DNA from 3 places in the Rouxiella badensis genome. Region 2 is predicted to be linked to each of the others. Evidence: predicted binding sites of a transcription regulator. Region 2 holds the regulator's gene; each other region holds the start of a gene.
The links. The regulator PurR, encoded in region 2, represses purine synthesis genes. The targets are predictions, from matches to a motif close to CANGCAAACGTTTGCNTG.

Region 1: O1V65_RS12100 (amino acid aminotransferase) is a predicted target of PurR. The motif match lies at 5,661-5,678, and genes of this name have one in related genera.
Region 3: purE (5-(carboxyamino)imidazole ribonucleotide mutase) is a predicted target of PurR. The motif match lies at 5,680-5,697, and genes of this name have one in related genera.

The regions. Positions count from the first base shown of each region.
Region 1 covers NZ_CP114062.1:2,596,464-2,606,575, forward strand. The annotation lists gene pepN (aminopeptidase N) at 1-419, opposite strand, end outside; gene pncB (nicotinate phosphoribosyltransferase) at 1,079-2,284, shown strand; gene asnS (asparagine--tRNA ligase) at 2,652-4,052, shown strand; gene ompC (porin OmpC) at 4,354-5,445, shown strand; gene O1V65_RS12100 (amino acid aminotransferase) at 5,743-6,933, shown strand; gene O1V65_RS12105 (MBL fold metallo-hydrolase) at 7,008-7,634, opposite strand; gene mepK (peptidoglycan L,D-endopeptidase MepK) at 7,691-8,245, opposite strand; gene ldtD (L,D-transpeptidase) at 8,442-10,112, opposite strand, start outside.
Region 2 covers NZ_CP114062.1:2,312,117-2,322,228, reverse strand. The annotation lists gene O1V65_RS10710 (MATE family efflux transporter) at 112-1,485, opposite strand; gene O1V65_RS10705 (riboflavin synthase) at 1,759-2,430, shown strand; gene cfa (cyclopropane fatty acyl phospholipid synthase) at 2,509-3,660, opposite strand; gene punC (purine nucleoside transporter PunC) at 4,007-5,206, opposite strand; gene punR (DNA-binding transcriptional activator PunR) at 5,376-6,278, shown strand; gene purR (HTH-type transcriptional repressor PurR) at 6,327-7,352, opposite strand; gene cydH (cytochrome bd-I oxidase subunit CydH) at 7,688-7,777, shown strand; gene O1V65_RS10675 (C40 family peptidase) at 7,921-8,832, opposite strand; gene O1V65_RS10670 (Grx4 family monothiol glutaredoxin) at 9,310-9,657, shown strand; gene rnt (ribonuclease T) at 9,742-10,112, opposite strand, start outside.
Region 3 covers NZ_CP114062.1:2,995,413-3,005,524, reverse strand. The annotation lists gene ybbP (putative ABC transporter permease subunit YbbP) at 1-1,803, shown strand, start outside; gene O1V65_RS13920 (SGNH hydrolase domain-containing protein) at 1,858-2,601, opposite strand; partial or broken gene O1V65_RS13915 (acyltransferase family protein) at 2,740-3,675, opposite strand; gene purK (5-(carboxyamino)imidazole ribonucleotide synthase) at 4,007-5,071, opposite strand; gene purE (5-(carboxyamino)imidazole ribonucleotide mutase) at 5,068-5,577, opposite strand; gene O1V65_RS13900 (MiaE family protein) at 5,781-6,392, shown strand; gene lpxH (UDP-2,3-diacylglucosamine diphosphatase) at 6,403-7,125, opposite strand; gene ppiB (peptidylprolyl isomerase B) at 7,137-7,631, opposite strand; gene cysS (cysteine--tRNA ligase) at 7,931-9,316, shown strand; gene ybcJ (ribosome-associated protein YbcJ) at 9,496-9,714, opposite strand; gene folD (bifunctional methylenetetrahydrofolate dehydrogenase/methenyltetrahydrofolate cyclohydrolase FolD) at 9,726-10,112, opposite strand, start outside.

The sequences.
Region 1 (10,112 bases), 280 kb from region 2:
ATGTGACGGAAACCTTCCGCTTCACACTGGGTACACAGCGCTTCACCAGAGAGATAAAGGCCTTCCAGCGCGGTGTTTTTCGCAGGATGAATCTTGTTAACCACCTTCAGCTCAAACGCTTCAGGCAGGCCATTGATGACCAGCTGGCTTTCTCGCAGCTGATAGTTTGGCCAGTCCTGACCGTTAACTTTAAGGCTTATCAACGTTAGGTCTTCACCGTCCAGAACCAGCGCAGCGCCTTCGGCACCCAGACGCTTGATCTGGCTGACCGCAGTCACCGTAGTGGTCTGTGCATCAAGATCAAAGTCAAGGTCGATATCGGTGATGGTATAGTCTGGCGCACGATAATCGTGGCGATATTTTACCTGCGGTTGTGATGTTGCGTCGGTCTGTTGTTCTGTTTGCAGCTGGTCAGTCATAAAAGAACCTTTTGGCGTTTTCAGGAGGATACGCGTGACGCGATTAAAATAAACTTTATCACAGAAGGTGAAAATTCCCAGATTGTTACCCCAATGGCCGCGGCAACCGGCGAGCTTTTGCCCAAAGCGGTCAGTACTGCTTCATAAAGATAAAAAATATTGCGCTCAACATTTCACCTTTCTTTAACTTTTTTGTGCTATTTCAGTTAACACTGCCAATAAATAATTTCGCCGGTCGGCAATTTCATTTTATCGAATCGAGTCAGCCTTTCTGCCCATCAAAAAACGATCAACCTCATGTATTTTATAATAATTAACTAAAAGACATTATTATTTAACGGGTTATATCGTTGTTAACAATCTTCGGAAATCCGTGTTTAATATCCTTAACAAGGCACATTTGGCCCTCGACCTGGCCCGATGAATTGTGCTGAGATGAGGGTTCATTGACTTGATAATGCGGTATACTTCCCGAACTTTGCCGTTTAAATCAGGCTAAAACAAACACGATACTCAACGTTTTTGGAGTTGCTTCAGGGACGAAGAGTAGTACTCAGCGTCACTGACGTTGCAGTAAGGCATTGAGCGAACCCAACTAATGCCGCTGCAGCTTCCAGGACGAAGAGTATGGCCTGTTGCTTTTGACGAGGATGTCGCGCATGACCCCATACGCTTCCCCGATTTTGACTTCGTTGTTAGACACCGACGCCTATAAGCTTCACATGCAGCAGGCGGTTTATCATCGTTACGCGGATAGCCGCGTGGTCGCCGAGTTCCGTTGCCGTGGCGACGAACTGCTGGGCGAATACGCAGAGGAAATTCGTCATCAGGTTGAACTGATGAGCGAGCTGGCGTTGAGCGAAGATGAATTTAACTATCTTTCCGCCCTGCCTTTCTTTAGTCAGGATTACCTGCAATGGCTACGCACATTCCGCTATAACCCTCGACACGTCGAGGTGTCCAATCGCAGCGGTCATCTGCATATCCGTATCGCAGGCCCTTGGCGTGAAGTGATTATGTGGGAAGTTCCGCTGCTGGCGGTAATCAGTGAAGTGGTGCATAAACATCGCTCTCCAGGCGTCACGCCGGAAATGGCGGTCGAACAGCTGCGTAAGAACCTGCAGAAATTCAAACAGGAATCTGCCGATATCGACACTTCAGCCTTTAAGCTGATGGACTTCGGTACCCGCCGCCGTTTCTCCGGCGAGGTGCAGCGCGCGATTGTCAGCACGTTGAAGCAAGAATTCCCGTATCTGGTCGGGACCAGCAACTACGATTTAGCCCATAAGCTACAGTTGAATCCCGTGGGTACGCAGGCGCACGAGTGGTTCCAGGCGCATCAGCAGCTAAGTCCGGTTCTGGCTAGCAGCCAACGCGCGGCGCTGCAGGCGTGGCTTGACGAATACCCGGACCAACTGGGGATAGCACTCACCGACTGCATCACTATGGACGCTTTCCTGCGTGACTTTGGCCCCAAGTTTGCCAACGCCTATCAGGGTCTGCGCCACGACTCTGGTGATCCGTTTGAATGGGGTGAAAAAGCCATCGCCCATTATCAAACGCTGGGTATTGACCCCATGACCAAGACGCTGGTGTTCTCCGATAACCTGGATCTCGATAAAGCGCTGGATTTGTATCGTCACTTCCACACGCGGATTAAACTTATTTTCGGTATTGGTACCCGCCTGACCTGTAATATTCCGCAGGTCAAACCGCTGAATATTGTTATCAAGCTGGTGCAGTGCAACGGCAAGCCGGTGGCCAAGCTGTCCGACAGCCCGGGTAAAACCATTTGTCAGGACAAGGCTTTTGTGAAGGCGTTGCGTAAAGCTTTCGATCTGCCGCTGGTGAAGAAAGCCTCCTAATCATCCGCACTGCTTTTGCATTTCCGTCTTCCCCTCCCACAGGTGGGGGAAGACGCGAAAGAACGTCAATTGAGGTTCCTGCGTCCTCTTCTCTTCATCTATATCCTCTTCTCTCCTTATATATAGAAAGAAAAGCGCAATGAGCGATTTTTTCGCCACTTTCACCCTCTCAGGTTTTGCCGTGTTTAAACTAATCGCGGTAATGGCACAAATGTTGCGGTCGCAGGGCGATTTCTGCTTGTGTCCTGAAAAAGGCTAAGTAACATAGCAAAACCCTTTCGTTTAAGGTGTGTGGCTTTTTCATACAGGTTTTTTATACATATTTAAAACCATCGGTATCATCAGAACTATTTTAAGAGAGAAATCTATGAGCGTTGTGCCTGTAGTCGACGTACTGCAAGGCCGTGCTGCGGTTGACAGTGAAGTCACCGTACGCGGTTGGGTACGTACCCGGAGAGATTCAAAAGCTGGCATCTCCTTCGTCGCCGTTTATGACGGCTCCTGCTTTAATCCGTTACAGGCCGTCGTTAATAATTCTTTGCCTAATTATCAGGATGAAGTACTGCGCCTGACCACCGGCTGTTCTGTTGAAGTCACCGGTACCGTAGTGGCATCTCCTGGCGAAGGCCAGAGCTTCGAACTACAGGCAACGGCAATCAAGGTCGTTGGCTGGGTTGACGATCCTGATACTTACCCGATGGCGGCAAAACGTCACAGCATCGAATATCTGCGCGAAGTAGCTCACCTCCGTCCGCGCACCAACCTCATTGGTGCCGTTGCGCGCGTTCGCAACACCCTGTCGCAGGCGATTCACCGTTTCTATCATGAAAACGGCTACTTCTGGGTTTCGACTCCGCTGATCACCGCTTCAGATACCGAAGGTGCAGGCGAGATGTTCCGCGTTTCAACGCTGGACCTGCAAAACCTGCCGCTTACCGACAAAGGCGAGGTTGATTTCAATGAAGATTTCTTCGGTAAAGAAGCCTTCTTAACCGTCTCTGGACAGCTGAACGGTGAGACCTACGCCTGTGCGTTGTCCAAGGTTTACACCTTCGGCCCAACCTTCCGCGCAGAAAACTCCAATACCAGCCGCCACCTTGCCGAGTTCTGGATGGTTGAGCCGGAAGTGGCTTTTGCCACTCTCGACGACATCGCCTCACTGGCTGAGAGCATGCTGAAGTATGTTTTCCAAGCCGTTTTGGATGAAAGAGCGGACGATATGGCATTTTTCGCAGAACGCGTAGACAAAGATGCTGTTTCACGCCTTGAACGATTTGTAACCTCAGATTTCGCGCAAGTTGACTATACCGATGCTGTTAAAATTCTGATCGAATCCGGTCAGAAATTCGAAAATGAAGTCTCCTGGGGCGTCGATCTCTCTTCTGAGCACGAGCGTTACCTTGCCGAGAAACATTTTAAAGCGCCGGTTGTGGTTAAAAATTACCCTAAAGATATCAAAGCCTTCTATATGCGCATGAACGATGACGGTAAAACCGTTGCCGCCATGGACGTTCTGGCTCCGGGAATTGGCGAAATTATCGGCGGTTCTCAGCGTGAAGAAAGGCTAGATGTGCTGGACGCTCGACTTGAAGAAATGGGCCTGAATAAGGAAGATTACTGGTGGTATCGCGATCTTCGTCGCTATGGCACCGTACCTCACGCTGGTTTCGGTTTAGGCTTTGAGCGTCTGGTTGCTTACGTCACCGGCGTGCAAAACGTGCGTGACGTTATCCCATTCCCACGTACTCCGCGTAACGCAACATTCTAATTATTTAAGAGTTATTAATTTAACAACTTTAGATACAAATCTAAGGCCAGCGATGCTGGCCTTAGCTATTTTTAAACGTAGATCCCTGTCACAAAGTTCCCTAAATTTAATATTTAGTAACACATTTTTTCTTACTGAAACATAATTAGGTGTTTAGTAGCATTTTCGATGTAGATTAAGCTCACCCTCAATGGAACACTGCGTTCAGACACAGGAGACACCAAACTATCAACAATAGTTCTGTAAATTATTGTAGGCAGTGGCAAGGTGTCCAAATAACTCCAATGAGGGTAATAAAATAATGATGAAGCGCAACATTCTTGCAGTGGTAATTCCAGCCTTGTTAGCTGCTGGCGCAGCTAACGCAGCCGAAATCTATAACAAAGACGGCAACAAGCTGGATCTGTACGGTAAAGTCGACGGTCTGCATTACTTCTCTGACGATTCAAGCAACGATGGTGATGAGACTTACGTTCGTTTCGGCTTTAAAGGCGAAACGAAAATCAACGACAACATCACCGGTTACGGCCAGTGGGAATACAACGTTCAGGCTAACAATTCAGAAGGCAATGACGCACAGGACGGCAACAAAACGCGTCTGGGCTTCGCTGGTCTGAAATTCAACGAATACGGTTCATTCGACTATGGTCGTAACTATGGTCTGATGTATGACACCATCGGCTGGACCGATATGATGCCAGAATACGGCGGCGACTCTGGTTACTCAGACGGTTACCTGTCTGGTCGTTCTACTGGTGTTGCAACTTACCGTAACCACAACTTCTTTGGTCTGGTTGACGGTTGGGACTTCGCCGTTCAGTACCAGGGCAAAAATGACCGTACCGGCGACGACGTTCTGCGCGGCAACGGTGACGGCTACGCGCTGTCAACCTCTTACACCTCTTCAATGGGTCTGGGAATCGTAGGTTCCTGGTCTGAGTCTAACCGTACCGATGCTCAGAAAGCATTGACCTACGGCGAAGACAAAAACAAAGCACGCAGCTGGGGTACCGCGGTTAAGTATGATGCGAACAACATCTACATCGCTGCTCTCTACACCGAAACTCGCGATGCGGCTCGTATCACCAACAACAACCTGACCACTGATAACGACGGTTTCGCTAACAAAGCGGTGACCACTGAAGTTATCGCTCAGTACCAGTTCGACTTCGGCCTGCGTCCGTCTATCGCCTACGTTCAGTCTAAAGGCAAAGACATCGAAGGTATCGGCGATGCTGACCTGTACAAATACTACGAAGTTGGCGCAACTTACTACTTCAACAAAAACATGTCTACCTACGTTGACTACAAAATCAACCGTCTGGACGACAACAACCCACTGGGTCTGGCAACCGACGACGTTGTTGCCCTGGGTCTGGTATACCAGTTCTAATTTAGCCTAAACGCAACGCCTTCGGGCAAAGCAACAGGTTAAAGAAACAGGCAGAGCTTCGGCTCTGCCTTTTTTATGTCGCACCGTATTTGCTTTCTTCCTTTATAAATGCGCCGTTCTTCGCGGTAAATTCTCATCGCTTATGCCCTTTTTGTTGTCCAGTTTCATCAGAAACTTTAATGCTGAAGCCCTGCTCACAACTCTGCTTTCTTTTTCTCGCAAACGGTTGGCAAAGAATAAATCTGGCGGTAACCTGAACGCCTCTTTCTGTTGATAACAGGTCATGGAAGTATCCAAATGTTTGAAAAAATCACTGCCGCACCCGCTGATCCGATCCTGGGTCTAACCGATCTTTTCCGCGCTGACGATCGTCAGAATAAAATCAACTTGGGGATTGGTGTCTACAAAGACGAAACAGGTAAGACGCCGGTTCTGGCCAGTGTTAAAAAGGCCGAACAATTCCTGCTGGAAAACGAGACTACTAAAACCTATTTAAGCATTGACGGTCTACCCGATTTCGCTCATTGCACTCAAGAGTTGCTCTTTGGCGCTGACAGCGAGATAATTCGCGACAAACGTGCACGCACGGCTCAAACGCCGGGCGGTACGGGCGCACTGCGCATTGCGGCTGATTTCGTGGCCACGCAGACCACCGCGACACGCGTCTGGATAAGTAACCCAAGCTGGCCTAACCACGTCGGCGTGTTTTCTTCGGCAGGCCTCGAAGTCGCTGAATACAATTACTACGATGCACAAAAACACGCACTGGACTTCGACGGCATGCTGAAAAGCCTGAGTGAAGCCAAGGCGGGCGACATCGTGCTGTTCCACGGCTGCTGTCATAACCCGACCGGCATCGATCCTACCGTCGATCAATGGAAACAGTTGGCGGATCTTTCCGTGGCTAACGGCTGGTTGCCCCTGTTTGACTTCGCGTATCAGGGGTTCGCTAAAGGTCTGGAAGAAGATGCTCAGGGCCTGCGTATTTTCGCCGCCAAGCATGACGAGCTGCTGGTTGCCAGCTCCTATTCCAAAAACTTCGGCCTGTACAACGAACGTGTCGGCGCCTTCACGCTGGTAACCCGCGATGCAGAAAACGCAGACCGCGCATTCAGCCAAGTGAAATCGGTTATCCGCACCAACTATTCCAACCCGCCGGCGCACGGAGCTTCCGTGGTTGCGACCATATTGGGTAACCCTGCTCTGCGTGCACAGTGGGAGCAAGAGTTGAGCGACATGCGTCAGCGTATTCATCGTATGCGCCAACTGTTTGTGACGACCTTGCAGGAAAAAGGCGCGAAGCAGGACTTCAGCTTTATCATCGAGCAGAACGGCATGTTCTCCTTCAGCGGCCTGACCAAAGATCAGGTACTGCGCCTGCGTTCCGAATTTGGGGTGTATGCGGTGAATTCCGGGCGTATCAACGTAGCCGGTATCACGCTAGACAATATGGCGCCGCTGTGCGAAGCCATCGTCGCTGTGCTGTAAGCGATTTTTAGACACTAAAAAAGCCAGCCGGTGACGCCGAGCTGGCTTTTTTTATGCATTATCGTCGAGACGTTTTAAAGAAACGGGTTGTTCAGTCTTTCATAGCCCAGCGTCGACATTGGGCCATGCCCCGGTAGGAAAACAATATCATCCCCCAGCGGCAGCAGTTTGGTTTTGATCGAGTTAATTAAGTCTTCATGGTTGCCACGCGGGAAATCGCTGCGCCCCACGCCACCTTTGAAAATCACATCTCCCGAGACGGCAAATTTGGCCGCCTGGTTAATAAAGACGATGTGTCCCGGCGTGTGTCCCGGACATTCGAGTACGGTCAGTTTTTCTTCACCCACCTTCACCACGTCGCCTTCTTCGAGCCAGACGTCCGGCGTCAACGCGTCGCAGTGCTCGAGACCAAACATGCGGCTTTGTTCCGGCAGGCCAGCCAACAGGAACTGATCTTCTTTGTGAGGACCGACAATCGGCACCTGATAATAAGCGGCTAATTCTGCGGCAGCGCCAACGTGATCGAGGTGTCCGTGAGTTAACAGTACCTGAGTCAACGTTACGCCCAATGCGGCAACTTCAGCTTTGATCTTTTCGGCGTCGCCGCCGGGGTCGACCAGCGCGGCCTCATTGGTTTTAGGGCAGGAGATAACCGAACAGTTCTGGCTGAAAGCCGTAACAGGAATAATGTGATATTTCATAGGGCTCCACAATAATCTGGCCTAAAAATAGGCCAGATTAGATATTACGCACAGGATCAGGACCAGCTTCGATTGGGTCCAGTATCGATGTGCACAAAGTCACTTCGTGGATAATATCCTACACCACCCATCCGCATTTTTAATGCTGCTTTGCGGATATTTGCCAATTCAACGCCCTCAATGTGGAAATCCATCGCTCTGCCCAGCGTGTGATAGCTGTGTTTGGCGACGCCACTGCCCGGCTTGCGCAGCATATTATTGGTCGCCAACGTACGATAGCCCGAAACGAGCTGTACGGGTTTGTTGGTGCCAAGCGCAATCTGGAGACGATAGAGGTGATCGAACAGTTGAGGGTCGATGTTTTTAACCTGACCGCCAGCACGATAATCGCGGAACAAATGATTCAGTCGTGCCAACTCGTCCCTGTTGTATTGCTTACCATCAAAAAACTCAGTTTTGAGGGTTTCACCAGTGTGGAGGTTGTTAATCACCAAAACACGAGGTCTTGGTGTGGCAAGCATGGCAAATGCATCGTTTGGGAGCATCGCCATACCCATGGCAGCACCGCCAAGTGCCAGCCATTTTCGACGATATTTATCTATTTGGTCCATGTAAACGTAATTACCCGATAGCTATATCTAAGAGAAGGTTGTAATAAAGGGCCAATTTCTGACCCCTCGCAACCATAACCGCCTTGATTAGGTGAGTCAACCGGACAAAACAGGCTTTGAGAAGCCTGATTTCGCCGGATGTCTCAGGGTCAGGTCGGTATTTCAGACAGTTATCAGGTTAAAATTACTGCATTTATTACAGCAATTTTTCGGCTTGTGATGAGATTTGCGCGCCAGATCGCGCGGTGGAATCATAATTGTAAATATCTGTTCTAAACTGCGGCTTACCATCTTCTGAGACCCAAGCCGTTAAATAGAACAATTTAACCGGTATATGATGCCTAATTGGCACGAATGTCGTGCTTCCGCCCTTCACTGTCGACGAAATTCTTGCATCATTCCAGCCCGTGTCCTGCAACAGCATATTGGCCAGCTCAGAGGCCTTATTGACGCGCACGCAGCCCGAACTCAGGGCACGGACATCACGCTGGAACAGATTATGATTCGGCGTATCGTGGAGATATATCGAATCTGAACTCGGCATGTTGAACTTGTAACGACCCAGCGCACTCATCGAGCCCGCCTGCTGGCGCACACGATACGGGAAGTGGTCAGGTGAGATCATGCTCCAGTTAATGGTAGAAGGATCGACCACCTCGGCGTCATTGCTCCAGCCGGACAACAGCGTAAATCCGTGCTTTTGCAGATATCCCGGGTCACGCATCAGCTTCGGCACAATGTCTTCCCGCACCAGCGAGGTCGGCACATTCCACGGCGGATTCAGCACCACGTTGCTTAGCACGCTACTCATCAGCGGCGTTTTACGGCTCGGACGGCCAACGATGACGCGAGACGTCAGTACTTCACTGCCGTTCAAATAGTATTTCAGCGAATAGTTGGGAATGTTCACCATGATGCCAGTGTTTACATCACCCGGCAGAATGCGCAGACGCTGGATATTTAGCGCCAGCAGCGTCGCACGGATCCGCGGTGAGGCGTTAAGCCATTGGCGCGTGCTCGGCCCGATAACACCGTCTGGCTCCAGGCCTTGCCACTTCTGGAAACGTTTCACGGCCTCCACCAGCTGCGGCGTATAAATGTTGTCGGAAATCACCACAGGTGCGGCCGTTGCCGTTGTCGTGCTGCCCTGCGGCGCATCAGGCGTCGGAGCGGGTAATACGTCATGCACCGACGTGGCTGACGGACTTACCGCCGGGGTCGGTTTCTGGGTTTTTTCGGCCGTTTCGTCTACCGAGAAATCCTCAACGTTATTATTGGTCGGATTTTGGGCGATAGTTTCTGCAGTAGGCGCAGGCGTAGAGTTATCGGTGACGTCGATCATCGACGCACTGCGAGACAGGATCTGGCGCAGCGCAGGCACATCATTGCTCACCTGCCCCGGACGCAGACTTGCCGGGCTGGTCATCTGCGGCCAGGCTTGAGTATCCGCCAGCAGGTGCTTCAGCGCGGCATGCATCTTTTTATACTGCGGATGCTGCGGTTCTAGCGTGGTCACAAAGTGCTCGGTGGTGCCATGACGCACCGCCAGCTGCCACTGATTAATCACGGTCAACGGTGGCGTGGTCATCTTGTACGGCGTATTGCTGTATAGCCAGTTGCTGCCGTTAATCTCGACCCCGCTGGTAAACTGCAGATAACCGAGCATGGCATCTGAGAGCACCACGTCACGTGACATACCGGTGACTCTTGGGTCGGTCAACCATCTTACCCATTGGGTAAACTGCGGCTGAATGCCGGAAAGGGCCACCTCAGCCAGCTGCTGCTGGAACTGATGGACCGCCTCCCGATCTTGCCACAGGGGCTGCATATGATTGGCGGCGTAGAGCGACGCCAGCGTAGAAAGGTA
Region 2 (10,112 bases):
ATTTTAATGACATATTGCGTGCGATTGGTGCGCTAACGCTCATTACGTTGATTTTTTAAACATTAATTACGGTGCGCTGGCGATAAACAGCGCACCGTAAGAGGGTAAAAACTATCGCCCTGCGCGTTGCAGAATAGAAAATGAAGACTGTTTTTGGATCCAGCGCATGCGCAGCGACATCATGGTGGCGGCAAAAGTGAGTCCGATGATGAATCCGCACCAAAATCCGCTCGGACCCATGGCCGGAACCAGATAATTGGTCAGCGCCAGCAGGTAACCTATAGGCAGACCCAGGATCCAGTAGGCAGTAAAGGTGATGAAGAAAATTGAGCGCGTATCTTTATAGCCACGCAATACGCCGCTGCTAATCACCTGAACGGCATCTGAAATCTGGAAGATGGCCGCAAACAACATCAGATGCGACGCCAGGCTGACGACTGCCGGATTGTCGTTGTACAGGTGTGCAATGTGGGAGCGGAAGATAACCACCATCGTTGCAATAATGCAGGCCATAACAATGCCCGTCGCGATGCTGGTCAGCGCCGAGACCTTGGCCGCCGATGGATTTGATTCACCGAGACGTGACCCAACGCGAATGGTCGCTGCCACGCCGAGCGACAACGGAACCACGAACATCAGAGACCCGACATTTAACGCAATTTGATGACTTGCGACGGCAACTATTCCGAGAGGGGAGACCAGAAGCGCCACCACTGCAAACAGCGTAACCTCGAAGAACAGCGCCAGCGCAATCGGCAGTCCGAGCAGCGACAGACGCTTCAGTACGGCCCAGTCAGGTTTGGCGAACGGGCGCGTTGCAACGATATCTTTCAGGAAGTAGGAGCGCTTAGTGTAGATGCGCATCATGATGAACATGACCCAGTACACCGTGCCGGTTGCCACGCCGCAGCCCACGCCGCCCAGCGCCGGGGCGCCAAACTTGCCATAGATGAAGATATAGTTGACCGGAATATTTACCAGTAGGCCGATAAACCCGAACACCATGCCCGGTTTGGTCTTTGACAGCCCTTCACACTGGTCGCGCAACACCTGGAAAAACAGGTAACCGGGCGCGCCCCACATAATGGCACGCAGATACCCGATGGCCTTTTCTTTCAGCAGGGGATCGATGTTTTGCATCATGCCAATCATCAGGTCGCAGTTATAAATCACCACCATCACCAGGATCGACACACCCGCGGCCAGCCAGAAGCCTTGCTGCACCTGATCGCCGATTTTTTCACGACGACCAGCCCCGTTCAGATGCGCGACGGTGGGTGTTAAAGATAATAAAAGGCCGTGGCCAAACAGTATGGCGGGGAGCCATATTGATGTGCCGACGGCAACCGCAGCCATATCGGTTGCGCTGACCGAACCTGCCATGATGGTGTCAACGACACCCATTGCGGTTTGTGCAACTTGAGCGAGGATAACGGGGATCGCGAGAGCCAATAAACTACGCGCTTCTGTGAGGTACTTCTGCACGCATACACCTTTTTTATAATGATGAGTAAAACCAAAAAGTCACCCGAGGGTGACGATAATATAGTGAGGAATTGCCGAAAGATTGTACCTTGTCAGGTTTTTTAATCAAATCGCATGCTTAAGTTTCAACAGATGCCACTCTGCTGAGATTTTATCCCTCGAGTATGGGTGAGATGTGCTTTTATTCCCGATTTTAATTGGGCTTTCGTGACGCGCCATGGCAAAAAAAGTAATATAAGTGGTAATAAACGTTGAATTAACGAGGCGCGCCTAATGTTTACCGGAATTGTGCAAGGCAAAGGCACTGTAGTGTCTATCGATGAAAAACCTAACTTCAGAACCCACGTGGTCAGACTGCCCGAGGCGATGCTGCCAAATCTGGCGCTTGGCGCATCGGTGGCTCACAACGGATGCTGTCTGACGGTGACCAAGGTTGAAGGGGATTTAGTGAGCTTTGACCTGATCAAGGAAACGCTGCGTCTGACCAACCTCGGCGAGCTTAAAGAAGGCGATGAGGTCAATCTGGAGCGTGCGGCCAGCTTTAATGACGAAATTGGCGGCCACTTGATGTCTGGCCATATTGTCTGCACTGCCGAAGTCCAGAAAATCCTCACCTCTGAAAACAATCGCCAGATCTGGTTCCGTATGCCGCATGCAGAATATATGAAATACATTCTGCACAAAGGCTACATCGGTATTGACGGCATCAGTCTGACCGTCGGTGAAGTCACGCCAACCCGTTTTTGCGTACATCTGATCCCCGAAACGCTCGAGCGCACCACGCTGGGTGCCAAACGCCTGGGTGACAAAATTAATATCGAAATCGACCCGCAGACTCAGGCCATCGTCGACACCGTCGAACGTGTGCTGGCAAGTCGCGAAGCTGCACAGGCCGCTGCGGCCGCCCTGGCTGAAATCGAACACCAGGAACACGACAAAGAATAATTGCCCTCTTTAAGATGCAAAAAGTAAAAAAGCCGGAAGCAATCACTTGCCGCCGGCTTTTTTATTATGTGAAGCATATCAACGTGGAACGCGAATGCCGCCTTCAACGCCGTTAGGGCTGAGAACAACCTGCCACAGCTGAATGTCGCGAGCGCGGAATGCCCCAGCGCAAGCGTTCAGATAATAGCTGAACATACGATAGAAACGCGTTGAATAGTTCTCTGCAAAACTTGGCCATTCGTGAACGAAACGCTCAAACCAGGCCATCAACGTTCTATCATAATCTGCGCCAATGTTGTGCCAGTCTTCCATCACAAACAGGCCTTCAGTGGTCTGTGCAATGTGTTTAACGGAAGGCAGGCAGCCGTTCGGGAAGATATATTTATCGATCCAGGGATCGACATTCAGATCGGTTTTATTCGATCCGATGGTGTGCAGCAAGAAAAGACCGTCAGGTTTGATGTTGCGTTTTACCACGTCGAAATAGGTCTGGTAATTTTTAGGCCCGACGTGTTCAAACATGCCGACGGAAACAATGCGATCGAACTGATCGTTGAGATCGCGGTAATCCTGCAGCAGGATGGTGACATCAAGACCTTCGCAGCGTTGCTGGGCCATTTTTTGCTGTTCAGAAGAAATAGTCACGCCGAAAACACTGACGCCGTAATTTCGGGCTGCATATTCCGCCAAACCTCCCCAACCACAGCCAATATCAAGCAGTCGTTGCCCCGGCTGAAGCTGCAGTTTCTCACAGATCATTTTCAGTTTGGCTTCTTGTGCCTGTTCAAGCGTGGTCGCATCTTTCCAGTAGGCACAGGAGTATTGCATATAAGGGTCAAGCATTTTACTGAACAGATCGTTACCCAGGTCGTAATGCTCTTTACCTACGATCCAGGCGCGTTTTCTGGACTGCAGGTTGGTCAGCCTTGCTGCTGCGATACGCAGTGTATCTTTAAGATGATGTGGGAGTTTGTTCTCGAGCCCTGCGGCAACGACGCGATGGAAGAACATGTCTAATCTTTCACATTCCCACCAGCCGTCCATATAACTTTCGCCGAGACCCAGTGAACCTTCCTGAAGTACGCGCTTAAAAAAATCGGGATTTTTTACCGTAATGTCAAAAGGGCGTGTTCCATTAACCTCAATGCCAGCCATTGATAACATTTCGCTCGCGATTCGGTACCACTGATTATCTTGAATACTCAGGTCTTCTACACACGATGAACTCATAGCTTCTCCATCACTTTCTCTTCTGACTTATTAACCTGCTTAAAAAGCAACGGCTATTGGCAGGTCTTATGAGAACAGACGGATATTCCGCCTTGTCTGATATATGACTATGAACAGAGGGAAAATACGAAGGACACCAGGCGTAATACGCCGCGGTGAATCATCCTTGCACTAATAAATGTGACGCGATTCGCGCGCACAAAAGTTACTTGTGATAAAAGTTTTGTAAAAGTGTTATTTTCTTATGTTGAATTGAGTATAAGCTCGCCTGCGCGCATTCTCAACTGTAAATCGCAACAGGCGAACATATTCTTCAAGTTATTGTAACATAACGGTATTATATTAACTAGTTAGCATGCTTTGCTTCTGGATGTCCAGACTTCTGCTTATTCGCTGAACGCGTCAAAATAAAGTATCCCATTCCCACCAGCACCACCGTCGTAAGCATAACGGTCACCGTCGAGAATAATGGCTGGGATATAAATGCCGACACCATCATGCTACTTAAAAAGCAAAGTCCTAACTGTAATGTATTCTGCAACGCGGCAGCCTTTCCTGTATTAGCAGGAAATGGCATTAATGCATTTGCTACGACAATGGGATAACAGGCACCGTTTACCAGCGCCATTAAACAGAACGGCACTAACAAACTTACCAGCGTAGCCTGAGTTAACGTCGCAACCAGATAAAGCGATATAACGCTAATAGCATAGCCTAATAAAAGCCAGGGCAGCAGACGAACCCCATCAATTTTATTGATAATCATCCTACAGCCGTAACCCCCTAATAAAAATGCAATAGTTTGAGGGACATAGCTCAAACCAATCGCAGAAGGTCCGTAGCCCATTTCACTTAGAATAAAGGGGGAACCGGTCAGCCAGGCAAAAAAGCCGGCCGAACTGGCGCTGTAAATCAGTACGTTACCGCTATAAACCGGCGAGCTGAGCATCTCGGTGACACCGCTTTTTGCCTGCGCTTTTTCGGCAACAGACTTTTTCGTTTCTTTCAGCGTCAGCGTGAAGAACAGCAGCAGGGCGCTTATCACCAGCAGCAGGGCAAAGATGACTCGCCAGTTGAAATGATTCAGTACCCATGCGCCGACTAATGGGGCGAGGGCAGGAGAAAGTGCTACCAACGGCATGATGCTGGCAAAGGTGCGTTTCGCTACGTCAGACGCATAGCGGTCAACCACCAGCGCCTGCCAGCTTACCGCCGCGGCACAAACCCCAATAGCCTGAACAAAGCGCAGCGCCAGGAGCAGCTCGGTGTTTTGCACCCAGATCATGCCCAGACAGCCTACGGCGAACAGCGACAGTCCGGTTAATAAAATAGGTTTACGGCCAAAGCGGTCGGAAAGGGGACCCCAGAACAGCTGCGCCACGGCGAAGCCAGCCAGGAAGATACTCAGGCTAGCGCTTATTCCGCTGGCCGAGGTATCCAGACTCTCCTGCATGCTGCCAAAGGCCGGGAGATACATGTCGGTCGCCAGAAATCCGAGCATGCTCAGCCCGGCCAGATAGAGTAAAAAGCCAAATGAGGGTTTCATGATGTTCTCTTATAATTCAAAAAAGCAGTTAAATATTTCGTAGGGTGAAGCCAGTGGCGCAGTGTATCCGCTTGGCTTGCGGATTGTGAAACGTTAATATTTGCACCATGTGATTAAAATATTTGAAAGCAGAGAGTTGCAATGATCATCCCGACAAAAGGCGGTGCCTATGTGGTCTGAATATTCACTCGAAGTCGTCGACGCTGTCGCGCGAAACGGCAGCTTCACTGCCGCAGCGCTTGAGCTCAATCGCGTTCCGTCAGCGATTAGCTATCAGATTCGACAGCTCGAAGAATGGCTGGCGGTCCCCCTGTTTGAACGCCGACATCGCGACGTAGAATTGACGCCCGCAGGTCGCCTTTTCGTTGATGAAGCCCGAGTGCTTATCAAAAAAATGCTATCCACGCGTCGCCAGTGTCAGCAGGTCGCCAACGGCTGGAGCGGGCAGCTACGTGTGGCGGTCGACCGAATAGTAAAACCCGATCGCATACGGCAGCTGGTGGTCGATTTTTATCGCGCTTTCCCCGACACCGAGTTATTGATTCAAGGAGAGGTGTTCAACGGCGTTTGGGACGCGCTGGCCGATGATCGTGCAGACGTCGCCATCGGTGCCACCAGCGCGGTGCCGGTCGGCGGGCGTTTCAGCTTTAGGGACATGGGGACTTTACCCTGGCACTGTGTGGTCAGCGCCACGCATCCGCTGGCAGCACAAAATAGGGCGTTGGACGATGATGCGCTGAGGCCTTATCCGGCGCTGTGTATAGAGGATACCTCCAGAAATTTGCCCAAACGCGACACCTGGACGCTGGACAACCAGCGTCGTCTGGTCGTGCCGGACTGGACCTGCGCCATTGATTGCCTTTGTGAAGGGCTCTGCGTTGGCATGCTGCCAGTACATAGGGTTGCGCCGTGGATTGCGCAACAAAGGTTGGCAGTGCTTAATCTTGCCAACGTGTTTCCGGAAAGCCCGTGTTGTCTGACGTGGGACCAGCGAAATCATTCCCCGGCGCTAGACTGGTTGTTGGAGTATCTCGGGGACAGTGAAACGCTGAATCAAGAATGGCTGAGATAGCCTCACGCCCGCGAAGGCGGGCGTGAGAGGAGCGCAGAAAAGCGAGAATTAACGACGATAGTCGCGGAAAGGACCGTCGGCCACGGAGCGGCGTTCAACCAGCTTGGGTTTCACCTCGATGGTCTGCTGCACTTCGCGCTTGCTAATAATGCGGTCGAGCAACATGGTAAAGGCCATCTCGCCCAGGCGCTCTTTCGGCTGGTGTACCGTGGTGAGTGCTGGAGAGAAGTAGCGCGCGTTGCGCACGTTGTCATAACCAATGACCGAAATATCCTGAGGAACGCGCAGGCCCATTTCGTCGGCTGCGCAAATCGCGCCCATCGCCATCACGTCACCGCCGCAGAACACTGCCGTCGGTCGCTGCTTCTGGTTGAGGATCTTTTGCATTGCCTGATAGCCTGATTCAGGTTCGAAATCACCCTGAACCACCCATTCATCACGCACGGCAATATTGGCTTCATTCATCGCTTTCAGGAAACCGCGATAGCGACCGCCGCCGGTGTTGCGGTTCAGCTGACCGGGAATGGCGCCAATGTCGCGATGCCCGCGTTCAACCAGGTAACGACCCGCCAGATATCCGCCCTCGAAGGCGTTATCAATAATCGAGTCGGTAAAGTCGTTCTGCGCTTCGCCCCAGTCCATCACCACCATCGGGATTGAACGGTACTCCTCGAGCATGGCAAGCAGCTCGGCCGGATACTCGGCGCACATCACCAGCAGGCCGTCGACGCGCTTTTGCGCAAGCATTGCCAGATAGGCTTTCTGCTTTTCCAGATTATTGTGCGAGTTACACAGGATAAGCGTGTAGCCCTTCGCGAAGCAGCTGTTCTCAACGGCTTCAATGACTTCGGCGAAGTAGGGCGCCTCACTCGAGGTGGCCAGCAGGCCGATGGACTTGGTGTTATTCACCTTCAGGCTACGCGCGACGGCGCTCGGGGAATAGTGCAAATCTTTAATGGCTGCGCGAACCGCAGCTTTAGTTTCTTCGGCGACGAAACGGGTTTTATTGATGACGTGCGACACCGTTGTAGTCGAAACACCAGCGCGCTTAGCGACATCTTTAATCGTGGCCATGTAAAAATCACTCCTGAACTAACCCTTTTCAGCACGTTAGTTTTTTGTTAATCGTTTGCCTGCGTGCATTCAACTGCATAAATCATTTTAAGCAGTTAATTCGTTGGGTGGTTTCAGGAATCCTGAAAGATGCGTCGGACAACGCCGACCGGGCACACAGCGTGGTAACCGCTAATTTTCTCTTATATCTCAAGAAAGGGAAAGCCAAATTTGCGCTTTCGCGATAAGTTGCGCAAATCGGTGCACGATCGGTAGACGTTTTTACGCAAAGCGCGCAAAATATTTAGGCTTATAAAATATAGGGTTTTTAATCTTCTATCCGGCAAGGAGTCTATGTGGATACCAATCTGAAATACTCATTGATAACCGTGGTGTGCGCACTGGTGACGATCGTGGCATTCAGCTTTACCGCCGTCATGCACTGATCTTTTGCCGTCAGGCAGAAACGAAAAAGGGCGATTTCTTATCAAAGAAATCGCCCTTTTCTATTTTACCGCCCGCTCGAGAGGGGGTAGGCTTAAACCATTCGTTAAATGCTATTCACAGGTGTTAAGCGAGAAATCATTATTTAACGAATCGTTTTCGGCGTCATGACCCGGCGAGCACCAACGTAGTGGTCTTGCCAGTAGTTATCTGCCAGATAACTAATTTTGATGTCTTCTCCAGAGCGCGGTGACTGAATAAACTTACCGTTGCCGAGATAAACACCTACGTGGTCCGCCGCGCCGCGTTTAGTAATTCTAAAGAACACTAAATCACCAGACTCAAGCTCACCGCGTGGAACCGGGGCCGCATCGCGCAAATGGTACATCTCATTGGCGGTGCGAGGCATTTTAATACGCATTAAATCTTTGTACGCGTAATAAACCAGGCCACTACAGTCGAAACCAGTATTCGGGGAGGTTCCACCCCAGCGATAAGGTTTGCCGACCTGGTGCATCAGCTTGTTCATCGCGGTTTCTTTAGCATGCAAATACTTTTTCTTGTGCGCTGCACTCAGCGTTAACGGGGTGCAGGTATCTTCTTTTGTTTTATGCTTTCGGTGTCGTCCGTAGGCTTTTTTGCCTTCTTTCGCACAGACCACGTTAGTGGTAGCAGCCAGAGAACGGCTAATCGAGTTTATCTCTTTCTTCGAGTTCTCTGCCTTGTGTCTTGCGAGCCTGGAAGCGGTTGGCTTCTCGGCCTTGTGCCTGACGAGTTTAGTGCTGGTAGGATGCTTGTGCTCGACTTTCGCCTTCCCGTGCACTTTCTCTTTCGTCCTGCTGTGTTCTTTGGCTTTCGATTGTTCTTTCACCGGAACAGTCTTGGTCTTTCTATTGCTTCTCGCGACGACCTTTCGCTTTCGTCGCTCATCAGGCTTTGCCTGGCTTACGTGCGTTTCGGCCTGTTTGGCGGAGACGCGATGACTTGGCGAAGCATTCGCCAAATTCAAAAAGAGCTGGGTAAACAGCAGCACAAAAAGCGTAAACATTAAACGCATGGCGTCGCTACCAATATTAGGCCGAAGTTAAACATCAAAAGATGTCCCAGTATTCCCGAAAAGCGGGAGACAAAACAGCACGAATTGCTTCGATTCTAATTCATATTGTGAGTAAAAGTTAATAACTTTTTTTCTGGGCAAAATATGAGCTATAGCGCCGAAAAAATAACCAGGATTCAGAGGGTTAAACTCACGTTACCTAAAAGATCCCTTTGGGATCGTTTGGGTTAAAGTCACAGAATAAAAATGTTATTCTATATGAATCTTTATTTTTGCACTGTTTTGACAATCAGGGATACTATCACCGACATTACAGGGATGCATCAATTAAAGGCCTTTTTGTGCGCTAAAGACCTCACAAAAAATGGCGTTTTTATCCGAGGGCTGCTCTCGTTACAATGGCAGACAGTTGATCAGGTTTTTTCCGATTTAAGTAATGACCGTGACAGCCAATTAATGGCTTGAGGAAGCAAGAAAATGACCACTACTATTGAAAAAATTCAACAGCAGATTTCCGAGAACCCGATTCTTCTTTATATGAAAGGCTCTCCAAAGCTGCCAAGCTGCGGTTTCTCTGCTCAGGCCGTTCAGGCGCTGTCTGCCTGCGGCGAGCGTTTCGCTTACGTCGATATCCTGCAAAACCCGGATATCCGTGCAGAAATGCCAAAATTCGCCAACTGGCCGACCTTCCCACAGCTGTGGGTTGACGGTGAGCTGGTCGGCGGCTGCGATATCGTTATCGAAATGTATCAGCGTGGCGAACTGCAGCAGCTGATCAAAGAAACGGCTGAGAAATATAAATCTCAGGAAGAGCAGCCAGAATAATCGGCTTCGACTCTTGAAATAAAAAGAGCGGCTATCGTAGCCGCTCTTTTTTTATGTCTTACTATTTATCTTAACGAGAAGAATTTATTTCTCTTCAACGCTCTCTTCTTCAGCAATAGGCAACGGCCAGCCACCGAGGCGTTTCCAGCGGTTTACCAGCTCGCAAAACAACGCAGCGGTTTGCTCGGTGTCATAAAGCGCCGAGTGCGCCTGAGAACTGTCGAAAACGATACCCGCGCTGATGCAGGCTTTGGCCAGCACAGTTTGTCCAAGCACCAGGCCGCTCAACGCTGCCGTGTCGAAGGTGGCAAAAGGGTGGAACGGATTACGTTTCAGGCCCGCGCGCTCGGCGGCGGCCATCAAGAAGCTGTGGTCGAAATTGGCATTGTGCGCAACGATAATCGCGCGATTGCAGTCCTGCTCCTTCATCCCCTTACGGATTGCCTTGAAAATGG
Region 3 (10,112 bases), 680 kb from region 2:
GAAGCGGTGAAGGGGCTATTGCGCCCGGACCAGCGCTGGTATGGCATGGAAGAGTCTGACGGGGCGTTGAGCCGTTCTCTGCAACGTTCGCAGCAATTCCTCACCCTGTCAGCGCTGCTGACGCTAATGCTGTCGATTGCCGCGGTTGCGGTCTCGATGAACCATTACTGCCGCAGTCGTTACGATTTGGTGGCGGTGCTGAAAACGCTTGGAGCAGGGCGACGTGCGCTGCAAAAATTGATTATTGGGCAATGGGTCGCCGTTTTAGTGTTGGCGGCGATAGCGGGCAGTATTATCGGGCTGGGCTTTGAGGCCCTGTTAATGAAAATGCTGGCGCCGGTGTTACCCTCAAAATTACCCCCTGCGGGTCTCTGGCCGTGGGTGTGGTCGATGGGGGCATTGGTCATTATTTCGCTGCTGGTGGGCCTGCGGCCTTACCGCCAGCTGTCGGCGACGCTGCCGCTGCGTGTGTTGAGGCAGGACGTCGTCGCCAATGTCTGGCCGCTGCGCTATTTCCTGCCGGTGATTATTTTGGTGGTGGTTGGACTGCTGGTCGCGCTGGTTGGCAACAGTTCTCTGCTTTGGGCGCTGTTGGGCGGTATTGTGGTGCTCTCACTGCTGCTGGGGGGGATTGGCTGGTTCAGCCTGCTTGTCCTTCGCCGCTTGACCGTTAGCCATCTTGGCCTGCGGTTGGCTATCAATAGGCTGTTGCGCCAACCCTGGGTAACGCTGAGTCAGCTGGCCGCGTTTTCGATGTCATTCATGCTGCTGTCGCTCCTGCTGGTACTGCGAGGTGACCTGCTCAGCCAATGGCAGCAGCAGCTGCCGCCTGATAGTCCTAACTATTTCCTGCTAAATATCACCAGGGAGCAGGTGCCGCAGGTGACTGACTTCCTGCGCCAGCACAAGGTTGAGCCGGATACGTTCTACCCTATCGTGCGGGTCAGGCTCACCAAAATTAACCAGCAGGATGCGACTGACCTTGTCCACCCGGGTGATGCAGGGCGTGAGGCGCTGGACCGTGAATTAAACCTTACCTGGATGCAGGGACTGCCGTCGCATAATCAGGTGATTTCCGGCGAGGGCCCGCCGAAAGCGGGTGAGGTGTCTATCGATCAGGGCATCGCCGAGCGTCTGAACATCAAGCTGGGCGATACCGTGACCTTTAGCGGCGATACGCAGGATTTCAGTGCCAAAGTTACCAGCCTGCGTAAGGTCGATTGGGACAGCCTGCGGCCTAATTTCTACTTTATCTTCCCGCCGGGCGCGCTCGATGCGCAGCCGCAAAGCTGGCTAACCAGTTTCCATTATCAGGAAAACGGACAGCTGCTGGTGGAGCTAAACAGACAGTTCCCGACGCTAAGCCTGCTGGATATCGGCTCAATCCTGCGCCAGATTGGTGATGTGCTTCAGCAGGTTAGCCGCGCGCTTGAGGTGATGGTTATCCTGGTCATCCTCTGTGGCGGGCTGCTGTTGCTGGCGCAGATTCAGGTCGGTATGCGTCAGCGCCGTCAGGAGCTGGTGGTTTACCGTACGCTGGGAGCCAGCAAAAAACTGCTGCGCAGTACGCTGTGGTGTGAGTTCGCGGTGCTGGGATTAGTCGCAGGCATAGCCGCCGCAGTGGGCGCCGAGGCTGCGCTTTGGCTGCTGCAGCGTAAAGTCTTCGACTTCCCGTGGCAGCCAAATATGGTCCTGTGGTGGTCGGTGCCTCTCCTGAGTGCGGTGCTGCTATCGCTGTGCGGCGGCTGGCTGGGGATTAGACTCTTACGCGGCAAAGCCTTGTTCCGCAGTTATCAGGGCTGATTGTCATACCTTGACGAAAACTACCGGCGTGGTTTTCCACGCCGGTAAACGCCTCTAGATATTTTTTGCTATCACGTCGTGCACTATCTCGCGCGTCCATTCGTAGTTATAGTGGTTATCGTCGAAGAACATCGGAACGGTATTATCCTTCACAAAGACGCACTGCTTGCCTTGGCAGCCATAGTTATAAAGATCAAAGAACTTGATATGGTCAATGGATGAGAGCGTTCTCATGTCGTTATAGGTTTCCTCGGTGTCACGCTCTCTCAGACTATTGATATCCGCCGTTTTGCCATGAATTTGCAATAAGCGATAGACGGTGGGTTTAAAGTGTTTGGTTTGGGTGATGAAATAAACGTTTGGCGTGAACTTCTGTAGATAAAGCTGGGTCTTCTCAATGCCTTTATTGATGTCGTTATAGGTGTGGAAGTTATACCAGTCGCTTGCCACGATAATTGCGTCTATTTTTCTCGATGGGATGAGTTTATTGAACGCGTAATTCATCAGATTGACGCAGGGTGATGAACCCACGGAATCGATAATCGCCGGACAGCCTGCGGCAGTGACCTGAAGAACGGTATCGTTCTTATATTCCTTCTTCAATGCTGCTGAAAATTCAGCGGCGTGACTGTCGCCGAGCAACAAAATGGTTTTGCCTTTTTGGTTATCTGGAACGCAGGCCTTATAGTTGAAATCCAAATTGCTACCCTCAATAAAGCACAGTGCCGGCAACTGCCCAAACTGCGTTTTACCTGCGTCAGTGGTGATGTAGTTACTGTATTTATCCAGTGAGACCACGTCTTTGCTCAACCATTGGCTGGAAACTGATGCCGATGAAAGCCCAAAGAACAGCGCCACAATACAGATGGCCGCCGTCGGGGTTTTGAGCCATGAGAATCTAACCTTCTGTTCGACTAATTCATAAGACAGGTATCCGAGGAATATGGACACTGCGATGCCAATAAGCTGATTCGCCAATGAGAAAGCAATGTTATTGGTATAAAAAAGCGAAACAATAGGCCAATGAACCAGATAAATAGAATAAGACCATTTACCAATCTTTTGGATGTAATGATTTTTTAGCAGTACTTGCTCATTTTTGACGCCGGCATGCAGAATAAGGGCAGTGGCGATAGCAGGGATAAGCGTCGGATAGCTGGGCCAGAAGGCTGTTTCTTTATAGGTTAAAACGAAGCCGACAATTAAGACCAGACAAACGATTTCCGTGGTCTTTTTATATTTATTTTCCCACTTTATGCTGGATGCCATTGCGCCGAGAAAAAGCTCCCAGGCTCGGGTAGGCAGGAGATAGAAGTTTGCCTGAGGGTGGCTTTTTGCTATCAGAATGCATAACACCAATGACGCTGCGGTGATCAACGCATAGGCAAGCACCTTCTTGACTCTCAGCTTCTGAACAATAAATAAAAATATTGGCAGGCAGAGATAAAACTGGAATTCTACACCCAGCGACCAGGTATGCAGCAGGAAGTAAAAGTCAGCGGCATTGGAGAAATAGCCCGACGCGGTTTTCAGATAAAAAATATTAGAGGTAAATGTCAGTGCAGGGACGATCTCTTTAAAAGAATCCTTGAAGCTGTTGGGAGGGCTGATTATCAAGAGAATAATTGCATAAAGTGTGACGGCTGCCAGCAGCGCGGGATATATCCTTTTGAATCTTTTCTTATAAAATCAGATAGATGAAGACAGTGTGACGGGTTGTCTGGAGATTATCTCGTTCATGAGATAGCCTGAGATTACAAAGAAAACGTCGACCCCCGCATAGCCGCCCGGCAGAAAATTAATTTGAAAGTGGAACAGAACAACTGATGCCACCGCGATAAATCGCAGGGCATTTATGTCTAATCTAAACATCAGCATTTTCCTGTTATTTAATTTTTATTTAAAAATCAAACCACTTCCCGGGTTACAAGAAAAAACGTCAAAATAGAAATTGCTTTGCGATTTCAGATGCCTCTTTGTGCGCCTGAATTATTCGGAAAAGTCTCAACCCTCTTTATCCCAAAAATAAGAGTAGTAAAAGTTTAGGATTAAGACGTGATTTTTTTGAGAGTGTGCTAATTATCGTTGGGGATAAGCGGAGGGGAGATAAAAATAATGCTAATTTTCAAAGAGAAAAGGGCAGCTTGCGTTAGCTCACTGCCCCTAGAGGAGTCGCGACTTCCAATTTTATTGTTCAGCTAAACTAAAGCTTCTCAAGCGCCCAGGCGATGCCGCTGGCATATTCGGCGGGCAGCATGGGAACCAGCGCCTGCAAATTATCCTTCAGCAACAGGGGATTGGCGTCGTTGAGGTTGAGGTGCCCAACCTTGCGACCGGCTCTGACTTCTTTCTCGTACCAGTGCAGATTCACCAGCGGCTGGCTCAGCCACTCGTTGTTTACATCGGTGCCAATCAGGTTAACCATCACCGACGGCGTACTGACAACCGGGGTTGGCAGCGGCAGGTCGAGGATAGCGCGCAGATGTAGCTCAAACTGGCTGATAGACGCGCCATTTTGCGTCCAGTGGCCGCTGTTGTGCACGCGAGGCGCCAGTTCGTTAATCAACAGACCTTCCGCAACCACGAAGCACTCCATCGCCATGACGCCGACGTAGCCAAGCTCGTTCATAATCGCGGCAAGCATGGACTCAGCCTGTTGCTGCTGGGCAGCGTTCGGTGTCGGCAATGCGACGCTAGTGCGCAAAATGCCGTCCTGATGCAGGTTGTGAGTCAGCGGGTAAAACACCGTCTTGCCGTCATGGCTGCGAGCACCAACCAGCGAGACTTCACCCGAAAAATTGATGCCTTGCTCAACGATGCACTCGCCGTAGCAGTCCTCTGGCAGAGCGGTTTCTTCGCCCTGGCGGAAGCGCCATTGGCCACGACCGTCGTAACCGCCAATGCGGCGCTTAACGATAGCCAACTCGCCTATGTTCGCGTAGATGCTGTTCCACTCTGAGGCGTCAGCCAGCAGTTGCCACGGGGCCGTTGCCAGACCCAGCTGGTCGAGCAGCTGTTTTTGCGTCAGGCGGTCGGCCAGACGCGGGAAAATGTCGCGGTTTACAAAGCCGGTATGGCTCGCCAGTTCGCGAGTCAGCGCGGTTTCTGGCCAGCGTTCAACTTCGGCAGTGATCACGCTATTCTGGAAAGGAACGGCTTCAGGCTCTGCGTCAATCCCAACCGGATAAACGGCGATGCCCAGCGGCTCACCTGCCTGACGCAGCATGCGGCCTAACTGGCCGTTTCCAAGTACGCAGACCGGCTTCATGCTTCCTCCCGCGGATCGGGATTGTTCAGCACTTCGTCGGTTTGCTCTTTACGCCAGGCGGCGAGAGCCTCTGCGATGCGCGTGTCGTGTAGCGCCAGAATCTGAGCCGCCAGCAGGGCTGCGTTAGCCGCACCCGCTTTACCAATCGCCAGCGTACCGACCGGGATACCGCGTGGCATCTGCACGATGGAATAAAGGCTGTCAACGCCGCTCAGTGCCGCGCTCTGTACCGGCACCCCGAGGACAGGAACCAGCGTTTTTGCAGCAATCATGCCCGGAAGGTGTGCAGCGCCACCGGCACCGGCGATGATTACATCCAGACCTTTTTCAGACGCCTGCTCGGCAAAGCTGAACAGTTTGTCCGGCGTGCGGTGAGCGGAGACAATCTCGACATGAAAAGGAATATTCAGCGTTGTGAGGACGTCAGCAGCGAACTGCATGGTAGCCCAGTCACTTTTAGACCCCATGACGATAGCGATTTTTGCCGGGGTAACGTTGGATGTCATGCCTGTAAAGCTCCTGTGATTATGCAAGCGTTGTCAGGTAGCGGCGTAAACATGAATGATTACCTGACCGAGAGGGCGCAAATAATAGCACGGCAAATCCGCAAGGAAAACGGTTGCGTAGCCAGCATTGCTGCAACTGCGATGACTTTGCGCATATAATCAAGGGATAACAAATTTCACAGACTTTACCTGGAATTATCGCCATGACTGAAGATTTACTGGCTCCGATCAATGACTTTCTGCACTGCGAAACCCCGGCACGTTGGGTAGACGTTGCCTTGGTTAATCAGGAAATTATGCTGATCGACCACGCCAACTGCGAAAAGAAAGCCGCCGCCTCGGCGATGAGTTTGATGACCCGCTATCTTGACCGCACCGAACTGCTGTTTTGCGCAGCACGTCTCGCGCGCGAAGAACTGCACCATTTCGAGCAGGTGGTGGATATTATGCAAAAGCGCGGCATAAATTATGAGGTTCTTACGCCATCTCGCTACGCCAATGGCTTGCTCAAACATTCACGCCATCACGATGAGCTGAATCTTCTGGTCGACAGACTGATTATTGGTGCATACATCGAAGCGCGCTCGTGCGAGCGTTTTGCCAAGATTGCCCCGCATCTTGATGAAACGCTGTCGCGATTCTACACCTCACTGTTGCGTTCCGAAGCGCGTCATTTCCAGGATTATCTGTCACTGGCGCAGCAGTATGCTGGAGTGGACATCAGCGATCGCGTCGAGGAGTTAGGCAGGGTAGAGGCGGAACTGATTCTGTCACCAGACCAACAGTTCCGTTTTCACAGCGGAGTACCGGCTTAATCTTTACCGGTTAAAATGGGAAGGTGACGAGTTCTACGCCTTCGGGCGTGACCTTCACCATTGAACCTTCTTCGTGCCATGCCCCGAGCACGGCACGATGACCCAGGGTTTTGCCCAGCTCGACCGGATGAATGGCGGGCCGATGCGTGTGGCCATGGATCATCCATTCAACGCCGTGGGCCTGCATTTGCTGCACGACGGCCTGAGGGTTGACGTCCATGATGCTCATGTCTTTATGGCCGTTCGACGCCTTGCTCCCCGCCCGCATTTTGGCGGCAATCGCCAAACGCCATTTGAGCGGAAGCATTAAGAATATTTTTTGAATCAGTGGGTTATGCACTTTTTTGCGAAACTTTTGATAGCCCACGTCATCAGTACACAGCGTATCACCGTGCAGGATAAGCACTCTGCGGCCGTAAAGTTCCAGCACCTTCTCTTCAGGCAGCAGCGTCATCAGGCTGTCGCGGGCAAAACGTCGGCCCAGCAAAAAATCCCGATTGCCGTGAATGAAAAAGCAGGGTACGCCCTGTTGATGTAATTGATTGAGTGCACGAGAGATTTCTGCGTGTAAAGGCTGGGGATCGTCGTCGCCAATCCAGGCTTCAAACAAATCGCCCAGAATATAGAGCGCCTCGGCCTGCGGGGCAACCTCCCGCAAAAAACGCAGAAAACCGGCAGTGATTGCCGGTTCCTGTGCGCAAAGATGGATATCTGCGATAAAAAACGTTGTCATTCCTGCGTGCGTTATTCGCTAACGGTAACGCTTTTGATGATCACGTCTTCTACTGGAACGTCCTGGTGCATACCGCTGCGACCGGTTTTAACTGCTTTGATTTTTTCTACAACATCCAGACCGTCGGTCACTTCTGCGAATACGCAATAGCCCCAACCCTGTGCGTTCTGGCCGCTGAAGTTCAGGAAATCGTTATCAACAACGTTGATAAAGAACTGAGCAGTTGCAGAATGTGGATCGTTAGTGCGCGCCATTGCCAGCGTACCACGGGTGTTTTTCAGACCGTTGTTCGCTTCGTTTTTGATAGGTGCGTCGGTGTTTTTCTGATTCATGCCTGGCTCGAAACCGCCGCCCTGGATCATGAAGCCGTTAATGACACGGTGGAAAATTGTGTTGTCGTAGAACCCTTTACGGCAATAGTTCAGGAAGTTTTCAACGGTGACTGGCGCTTTGTCAGCAAAGGTGTTGATAACGATGTCGCCGTGATTGGTGTGAAAAGTGACCATAATAATCATCCTGCTTTTGTTAGTGTTTACTCATAATGAGGCAGTACTATAGCCTTTTCTTATACCATAACTCAAAAGTAGCCGTCAGCTTCTTGCTCGCTGGCCGCTAATATAAGGTGCGGCAAAGCGCCTGGATGCTGTTTAATTTGTTATGTTATAACAATAGAATGCGTCAATATGTTGATGAGCGGCTTATACCGTTTCGGTAGCGGGCTTTTCGTTATATTATGAGCATTATTATCACACGCACGTTTTTTGCATTTTAAGTAATTTACCCACAACACAATTGGAATAGCTCGATGCTGAAGATTTTTAACACCCTGAGTCGCCAAAAAGAGGAATTTAAACCAATTCATGCCGGAAAAGTCGGTATGTACGTGTGTGGGATTACCGTTTACGACCTCTGTCACATTGGGCATGGCCGTACTTTTGTCTCTTTCGACGTCGTGGCTCGCTACCTGCGTTATTCCGGTTATGCGCTTAAATATGTGCGTAATATCACCGACATCGACGACAAAATCATTAGACGTGCTGCTGAAAATGGCGAAGGTTTTAACGATCTTACCGATCGCATGATTGCTGAAATGCATGCTGATTTCGAGGCGTTAGGGATCCTTCCTCCCGATCTCGAACCGCGCGCGACGCATCACATTGCCGAGATCGTTGAACTGGTTCAGCGCCTGATCGACCGCGATCATGCCTACGTTGCCGTCAATGGTGACGTGATGTTCTCCGTTGAAAGCGATGCTGATTACGGCATCCTGTCGCGTCAGGATCTTGACCAGTTGCAGGCTGGAGCTCGCGTCGAAGTCGCCGATGTCAAGCGTAACCCGATGGACTTCGTGCTGTGGAAAATGTCCAAAGAGGGCGAACCGAGCTGGAATTCACCGTGGGGCAACGGCCGTCCGGGCTGGCATATCGAATGTTCGGCGATGAACTGCAAACAGCTGGGCACCCATTTTGATATTCACGGCGGCGGTTCCGACCTGATGTTCCCGCACCACGAAAACGAAATTGCCCAGTCTTGCTGTGCGCACGATGGTCCTTACGTCAATACCTGGATGCACTCGGGTATGGTGATGATTGACCGCGAAAAGATGTCCAAATCATTGGATAACTTCTTTACCGTGCGTGACGTTCTCAAGTATTACGACGCCGAAAGCGTGCGTTACTTCCTGATGTCTGGCCATTACCGCAGCCAGCTGAACTACAGCGAAGAGAACCTCAAGCTTGCGCGTTCATCAATGGAACGCCTTTACACCGCACTGCGCGGTACAGATGCCAATGCGCAACCTGCGGGTGGGGAAGAGTTTGAGGCTCGTTTCCGTTCGGCAATGGACGACGATTTCAATACTCCAGAGGCTTATTCAGTGCTGTTTGATATGGCTCGCGATATCAACCGCTTGAAGAGTGAGAACCCAGAAGCTGCTAATGGCCTTGCTGCCGAGCTGCGTCGTTTGGCCGGGGTACTGGGTTTACTGGCGCAGGATCCCGAGCAGTTCCTACAGTCTGGCGCTCAGGCAGACGATGGTGAAGTGGCCGAGATTGAAGCCTTGATCAAGCAGCGCAACGATGCCCGAGCAACTAAAAACTGGTCAATGGCCGACCAGGCGCGCGATCGTTTAAATGAAATGGGTATTGTTTTGGAAGATGGTGCCTCTGGTACAACCTGGCGTCGTAAATAAATCATAGCTTTTCAGCTACTCTGCGCCCCAGTCACTTAGTTCGCTAAGCTACTGGGGAGTTATTAGCTCACCGACCTGATGTGACGCGAAATCTCCAGATTTATCATTCCGATAAACTAATAAAAAACGGCGGTTAATTGCTTAACCGCCGTTTTTTTTATCGCAATAGGTCTGCCTGATTACTGGGAGGCTTTAACGACCATCTTGCTGCTGGCAAATTCAATCTGCTGATCGGCCAGAATTTTGCAACGTTTACGGGTTTCAACCTGACCGTTGACCTTAACCAGACCTTCGGCAATCACCGCTTTTGCTGCTGCACCGCTCTCACACCAGCCCATAAATTTGAGCAGGTCGCAGAGTTCTACGTGCGGGTGAGATTCGAGATAAAAAGTTTCCATGCCATCCTGTCTTAGTGATTATTCACGTCGTGGTATTCCTCGCAAGCCTGCAAGGTATTTTGGATAAGTGTAGCAACGGTCATAGGACCAACGCCACCAGGAACCGGCGTAATGTACGAAGCTCGCTCGGACGCCGATTCAAATTCCACATCGCCGACTACTTTACCACTTTCCAGACGGTTAATACCCACATCAATGACGATAGCACCCGGTTTGATCCATTCTCCCGGAATAAAGCCCGGTTTACCGACCGCAACGACCACTAAATCGGCATGCTCAACGTGATGGCGCAGGTTTTTGGTGAAACGGTGAGTCACGGTGGTGGTGCAGCCAGCCAGCAGCAGCTCCATGCTCATCGGGCGACCTACGATGTTTGACGCCCCGATAACCACGGCGTT